Regions from separate parts of the Devosia sp. Root105 genome, predicted to be linked through region 2. Evidence: riboswitches for the same ligand, from Rfam matches in the RefSeq annotation. Region 2 holds a riboswitch; the other holds the start of a gene.
The links. A riboswitch is a leader RNA that binds a small molecule or an ion and turns the genes downstream of it on or off. The one in region 2 is predicted to bind thiamine pyrophosphate.
Positions count from the first base shown of each region.

Region 1: another riboswitch for thiamine pyrophosphate. It lies ahead of thiB (thiamine ABC transporter substrate binding subunit); the one in region 2 lies ahead of ASC68_RS05260 (YkoF family thiamine/hydroxymethylpyrimidine-binding protein).

Region 1 covers NZ_LMCR01000017.1:393,429-396,828, reverse strand. Annotated here, with positions in the region: gene blaOXA (class D beta-lactamase) at 1-513, opposite strand, end outside; gene ASC68_RS20425 (thiamine diphosphokinase) at 729-1,379, opposite strand; TPP riboswitch at 1,454-1,551, shown strand; gene thiB (thiamine ABC transporter substrate binding subunit) at 1,617-2,609, shown strand; gene ASC68_RS20415 (hypothetical protein) at 2,584-3,400, shown strand, end outside.
Region 2 covers NZ_LMCR01000001.1:1,099,275-1,102,674, forward strand. Annotated here, with positions in the region: gene ASC68_RS05250 (ABC transporter ATP-binding protein) at 1-461, opposite strand, end outside; gene ASC68_RS05255 (ABC transporter permease) at 458-1,264, opposite strand; gene ASC68_RS05260 (YkoF family thiamine/hydroxymethylpyrimidine-binding protein) at 1,292-1,900, opposite strand; TPP riboswitch at 1,891-2,004, opposite strand; gene ASC68_RS05265 (acetamidase/formamidase family protein) at 2,143-3,400, opposite strand, start outside.

The sequences.
Region 1 (3,400 bases), on a different contig from region 2:
CGGCAGCTCGCCCGCCAGCATCCGCCGCACGAACCGCACCTGCTCTTCCGGGGTGATCAGCAGCGACGAGTTGATCCACGAACGCAGCAGGCTGTTGTTCTTGCCCGGGTCGCCCGAGATATCGGCATTGCCATAGTCGAAATCGCTGACGTACTTGCCGAAGCGCTCGGCGCCCATCTCGGCGACCAGCACGCGCGAGTACCACAGCACCGAATCGCGCAGCCAGGTGGCGGGCGTGGTGGTCACCTTCCAGTCCGCCCGGTTGGCGTCATACTCGGCCTTGTACGGCCAGGCCGGCTCCTCCGCCCCGGTGAGAATCCCTGCATCGAACCCCATCACCGCCAGCGGCACCTTGAACGTCGACGCTGGCGAGGTCGGCGTGGCGCAACCGCCGCCCTCCTGCAGCCGCACCGCGCCGCTTTCGGCGTCGACTATCAACGTGCATACCACTTCCGCCCGGCTCGCGGACACGGCGGCAAGGCTCAGCAATAATGCTGCAATCAGAACTTTCACGAATGGCCCCAAGCTCTTAAAGACCGCGACATGTAGCGGGGATTTGGGCGGAATTTCGCCGGAACGGGGGTTTTCGACCGATAGAGACGGCCCCCTTCCGGCCTCCCCCATAAAGGGGGAGGTGAAGAGTCGGGCTTGTGGCCCGATAGTGCCTGAAACTCGATGCGGCACCTCCCCCTTTATGGGGGAGGATGGGAGGGGGCCGTCTCTATCAGTCAGCGTTTCTCCAGCAGCAGCTTCGCAATCAGCTGCGCCAAGTACTTCCGCGGCAGGATCAGCAAATACGGCGCATGCACGCCTTCCTCCGGCACGATCCGGAACGGCCCGGTCAGCGCCTCGTTCGAGGTGCCCGTCCGCACCCCTGGCGCGAGCTTCACCGCGTCGAGCGGGTATTTCAGCCCTTCCGAAGTCCAGAAGGTTATCGCCGCCAGCGGGTGGATCGAGACGCGCTCGCCCGGATCGACGGTGAACGAGAACGCCTTGGTCAGCGGCAGCGCCACGTCCTCTTCGTCGACCAGCACGATCTTCCGCTTTGCCGCATATTTGGCCACCGCATCGAGCGCGGCCAGCGTGTGGTCGAAGCGTCGACCGGTCATCCCCAGCGCCACCGTTACCGGGGCGCGGGTCGAATAGAGCGACTTCTCGAAATCGGTGGTTTCCTGTTCGCTGATCTGCATTAGCCGGGTCTTGCCCAGCCAGGAGTGCGGGTTCTTCAGCGAATCGAAATCGCCGATGATCAGCTCGGGCTTGAGGCCGGCCTCGACGATCTGGTCGGCTCCGCCATCGGCTCCGACCAGATGGCCGCCCGAAGCGTAGAGCTCGCGCAGGAGGTCGAAATCGACCGTCCCGCCGCCAACGATGACCATCAGGTCGTCAAAGACCGCAACGGAAGTCTGGGGGGCACGCGCTTGCACGGAGGGAAAACTCTGTCTATCTGTCAGCTGTCTCGCTGGGGTGTTCCGGGCCTTCCGGAGCTGAGAGTTACCCATTGAACCTGAACCAGGTCATGCTGGCGGAGGAAGTTCGAGATGGCAAGGGCGCGACAGCGTCCGATCCATTGACGTCCCCTTCATTCACATGGCCGCAACCGAAGGGAACGATTTATGCGCTCGTTCGCACACTTCGCGTTGGCGGCAGTCATCTGCGCCACCGCCCTGCCTGTCCTCGCCGAGGACAAGCCGATCCTCAACATCTACACCTATGATGGCTTCGCCGCCGAATGGGGGCCCGGCCCCGGCCTCAAGGCCGGCTTCGAGCAGACCTGCAACTGCACCATCGAGTGGACGACCTCCGAGGACGCTATCTCGAACCTCCGTAAGGTGCAGCTCGAGGGCACCGCGACCAAGGCCGATGTCGTGCTCGGCCTCGATACCGCGACCTCGGGCGAAGCTCGCGCCACCGGCCTGTTTGCCCCGCACGGCCTCGCTCCTGAGGGCCTGGTGCTGCCGTGGAACGACGCCGAGTTCGTGCCCTTCGATTACGGCTATTTCGCCTTTGTCTATGACAAGCAGAAGACGCCCAACCCGCCGACCTCGTTCGAGGAGCTCATCGCGCTGCCCGCGAGCTTCAAGATCGTCATCGAGGACCCGCGCTCGTCGACACCCGGCCTCGGCAATGTGCTGTGGGTCGAGGCCGCCTATGGCGACCGCGCGCCGGAGATCTGGAAGGGCCTGAAGCCGCACGTTCTCACCATGACCCGCGGCTGGTCGGAAGCCTATGGCCTGTTCCTCGACGGCCAGGCTGACATGGTGCTGAGCTACACCACCTCACCCGCCTATCACGCCATCGCCGAAGACAAGCACAACTACGCCTATGCCCCCTTCACCGAAGGCTATGTCGCGCAGGTCGAGGTGGCCGGCGTGCTGAAGAGCTCCGATCAACCGGAGCTCGCCAAGGCCTTCCTCGCTTACCTCACGACGCCGGAAGCGCAGAAGATCATCCCCACTACCAACTGGATGTATCCGGTGATCGACCTCGGCGCCGACCTGCCCGCCGAGTTCGGCAAGCCGCCGGCAAAAGTGCTGGCGATCGACGAAGCCGCGCTTGCCGCCAATGGCCGGGCCTGGGTCGATGCTGCTCTCGCCGCGCTCCAGTAACCTGGTGCTGCCGCACCGTCCGCTCCGGCTCATCGCCGGGGCGGGCATCGCAGCGGCCATCGCCACGCTGGTGGCGCTGGTGCTGCTGGCGATCCTCGCCACCGCGGCGGGCGAACCGTCACGCCAATCGAGCGTCGACGTCTGGCACCTGGTGTCGATGACCGCCATCCAGGCCGGGCTCACCACCGTACTGTCGCTGCTCGTCGGCACGGCGCTGGCCTGGGCGCTGAACCGGCTGCGTTTCCCCGGCCGCGACCTGATCGTCGGGCTGTTCGCCTCCGCCATCGTCACCCCCGGCCTGATCGTCGCCTTCGGCCTGCTCTCGGTCTGGGGCCGCGCCGGCTGGGTCAACCAGCTCTCGCTGGCCGTAACCGGCCACCCGCTCGAGGTGCCGCTGTTCGGCCTCGGCGGCATTCTCGCTGCCCATGTCATCCTCGATGCGTCGTTCGCCGCCCGTATCCTCCTCGCCCGGCTCGATGCCATTCCGGAAAAGCGCCTGAAGACCGGCCAGAGCCTCGGACTCGGCGCCTGGCAGCGCTTTGAGGTGATTGATTGGCCGATGCTGCGCACCACGCTGCCCGGCCTCGCCGCCATCATCTTCCTCCTCGCCTTCACCAGTTTCCCCATCGTCTTGCTGCTCGGCGGCGGCCCAGCCAACCAGACGCTGGAAGTGGCGATCTACGCCGCGGTGCGCCTTGATTTCGACCTCCGCGGTGCCGTCACCCTGGCGCTGGTGCAGATCGGCATCTGCTCGGCCATCATCATCGCCGCGTCTGCCTTTGCGCCCATAT
Region 2 (3,400 bases):
AGCATGTCCTTGTCCTGCACCACGGTACGGAGCAGCGCCGCGCGCTGGCGCATGCCGCCGGAGAGCTGGGCAGGATAGTGGTGCTCGAAGCCGGAAAGGCCGAACTCGGCGAACAGTGGCGCCACGCGCCGGCGCGCCGCGGTGCGCCCGATGCCCTGCACCTCGAGGCCCAATGTCGTGTTGTCGATGATCCGCCGCCAATCCATCAAGGCGTCGCGCTGCGGCATGAAGGCGAAAGGGCGGTGGTCGGGCTGAAGCGGGGCGCCATCGAACAGCATGGCGCCGGTGTCGGGGCGCAAGGCCCCGGTCAACAGCTTGAAGATGGTGGATTTACCCGAACCGGATGGGCCGAGAATGGAAACGAACTCGCCTTTGCCAACGGCGATGGACAGCTCGCCCAACACCTGGAGATCGCCGAAGGCTTTAGCGATGCCGCGCAGTTCGAGGCGCGCGGCGCTCATAGGCTTTCGCTCCCGGAGAGGCGCAGCCAGGGCATCGACAGGCGCTGGATCAGAACGGTCGCTCCGAACAGGAGCAGCGTCAAGGTGGCGCTGACCGTGACGGCGGCCAGCACGAGGTCGGGGCGGAAGTTGTTCTTGGCGTTGAGGATATAGATGCCAAGCCCTTTGGCCGCGCCGGCATACTCGGAGAAGATCGCGCCGACCACGGCATAGGTGATGGAGATCCTGAGGCCGGCGAAGAAGAAGGGCAGGGCCGAGGGCAGGCGGGCGATGAGGAAGATGCGCCAGCGTGGCGCACCCATCGAGGCCACCAGTTGCTCGATCTCGTCGGCGGTGGCGGCATAGCCCTGCACCAGCGCGATCAGCATTGGAAAGAAGGTGACCAGCGCCACCAGCATTATCTTGGGCGCGAGGCCGAAGCCGAACCACAGCACCACCAGCGGCGCGATGGCGATCATCGGCAGGGTCTGGCTGATGACAAAGACCGGCAGCAGGGCGCGCCGCAGCGGCCGGAAGAAGTCGATCAGCACCGAAAAGGCGAAGGCGGCCGAGACCGAGCAGGCAAAGCCGAGGAGGGTGGCGGTGAGGGTGGGGAGCGTGTTGTCCCACAGTGCCCGATGCTGCAGTGCGGCCTGCATCAGCACCCGGGAGGGCGAGGGCAGTGTGGTCGGTGGGATCCCCGAAAACTGGGCATAGGCCTCCCAGAGGAGGATCAGGCCGCCGACCGAGAGCAGGGCAGGCCACAGGCGGCTGAAGGCTGTTGCGGCGCGTGCCGCGACCGGGCGGATGAAAGGCATCGACATGGACCTTGAAGGAAAAGCAGACGTGCCTTAGCGGGCGGTCGGGCTGTTCGCGGAAACGGTCAGGTCGATGGTGACGTGTCCTTCGGGCGGCCCGAACCGGCAGAAGGCCTCGGCCAGCGTCGCAAACACCGGACCGGCATCGCCGCGCAGCACCGAGCAGAAGTGCTTGGAGCGATCGAACACACCTGAGCTCTTCAGGAAGTCGATGCAGCCATAGATCTCGTCCATGTGCTGGCCGGTGCCCATCACGTAAAGCGAGAACTGGGCGGCTATGGATTGGCCGGTTGCGGCTGCCGAGGCGACAGCCGCATGGGCGGTCGCCTGGCGGACGGCCAGCGGTTCGAGCGGATCGGCGAGCGCGTTGGTGTTGCAGATCGCCTCATCGGGCTCACCAGGACAGCCGCGTGAAATGGCGGCTGAGAAGGTGACATGCTTGCCGGCCTGCGCCGCTGCGACGAAGAGGTCGCGCATGGCCGGAAACAACACCTCCGGCGGCCCGACCAGGAGGGTCGAGAGATCGTCGGTCTCGATGCGCAGCCGGTCCCGATAGGGATCGAGCGCGCCAAGCGCCGACAGGATGACGCCGACGAAATCGTCGGCCATGGGATAAAGGGAAATCTGTGCGCCGGAAAACATCGCCCGCCTCGCTCCGCTGGTATTACCCAGATCAGCTTTAGGGTCCGCGCACTTAGCGTGCAGCATCTCAGCCCCGGCAATACGGAGCACCCCTGTGGATGGCGTTGCTTAGACCACGGTTGGGTCGGCTCTGGAAGAGGTGGCTTTCGGATTTGGGTTGATTGGCGCTGGCGTGCCCATCATTGGCCGGACGCAGTATGCACCGGGTTGACGCGGGCCGGCTTCGTACTCGCTAGGTTCGGCTAGCGCATGCTGCGACCGCGGAAGATCGCCTTGTCGATAACGGCATGGACGCCGAAGTTGCCGTCCGCAACCTGGGTCACGCCGAAATCGACGGCGAGCGACATGATGGTCAGCGCCTCGTCTTCGTTCAGTCCGTAGACGTCCATCAGGAACCGGCGCGTCTGCCGGAAGGCGTTGCGCAGCGCCAGGTCCACGGTCGACTTCTGATAGACCTCAGCCTGGGCATTGCGACCGAGATCGCGCAGGTAGTTGAGGTGGCTGAAACTCTGGATCACCCAACTGTCGGGGGTCTCGATCAACGGCGCCTTGAGCCCGGTGACACAGGCCGCTGCGTCGGCGGCTCCAGCCTTGTGGAGGCGGATGCGGATGTCACCGGTCAGCGAGCATTCAAGCCCAGTGCCGTTGATCTCGCCGTCGGACAGGGCGAAGTGCCCGTCGCCCATCGAGAGCAGGCCGCCCTCCACCGATACCGGCAGGTAGATCCGGGACCCCTTGCCGGCGCGCCAATTGTCGATATTGCCGCCGAAATAGCTCGGCGGGATAGAATCGACGAGTTCGGACTCCCGCGGCGCCAGCGCCACGAAGCCGAAATGCAGGCGCGCCGGAATGGCGATACCTTCGAGCACGGCGCGATGCTCGACCAGAGTGTGATCGACCGGTACGCCGGGGTAATCCATGGTCTTGTGCACGACGCCGAACGGATCGGCCTGCGGCTGCCACACGTAGCTGTAGAGCGGACGAGCCTCTTGGGGGCGCTCGAGATCGATCTCGAAGATGGTGACGGTCTCGCGCTTCGCCCGGTCGAGCAGATCACCATACTGGTACCCCCACCAGGCCGAGGCGTTCGAGGCGAAGGCCTTGCCGGTGTGCAGCGGATTGCCGCTGGGCCGGGGCCGGATGTCGATGATTTCAACCTCGATCACGTCGCCGGGCTCCGCCCCGCGCACGTAGATGGGGCCGGTGCAGATATGCACCCCGAACCCTTCGCCCGCGCCGCGCCCGAACACCGAGGCGTTCATCGGTCCGGCTCCGCGCCGGTCGATGTTCTTGCCTTCACTCGTCCAGCCGAAGACGCTTTCGGCGCCAGCATCCCCCGCCACCATCCGATCCCAGTCGTCGCCGGAATGCTGGGTGAGCGTCTCGATCGTGACGGTGGCTCCCGGCTCAACCCGCAGCACCGGTGGCAGCGTGCGACTTACATAGCCCCAGTGTACCGTGTCGGCGGTCGCCGGCAGGTGATGCCGATCACCGGGCCAC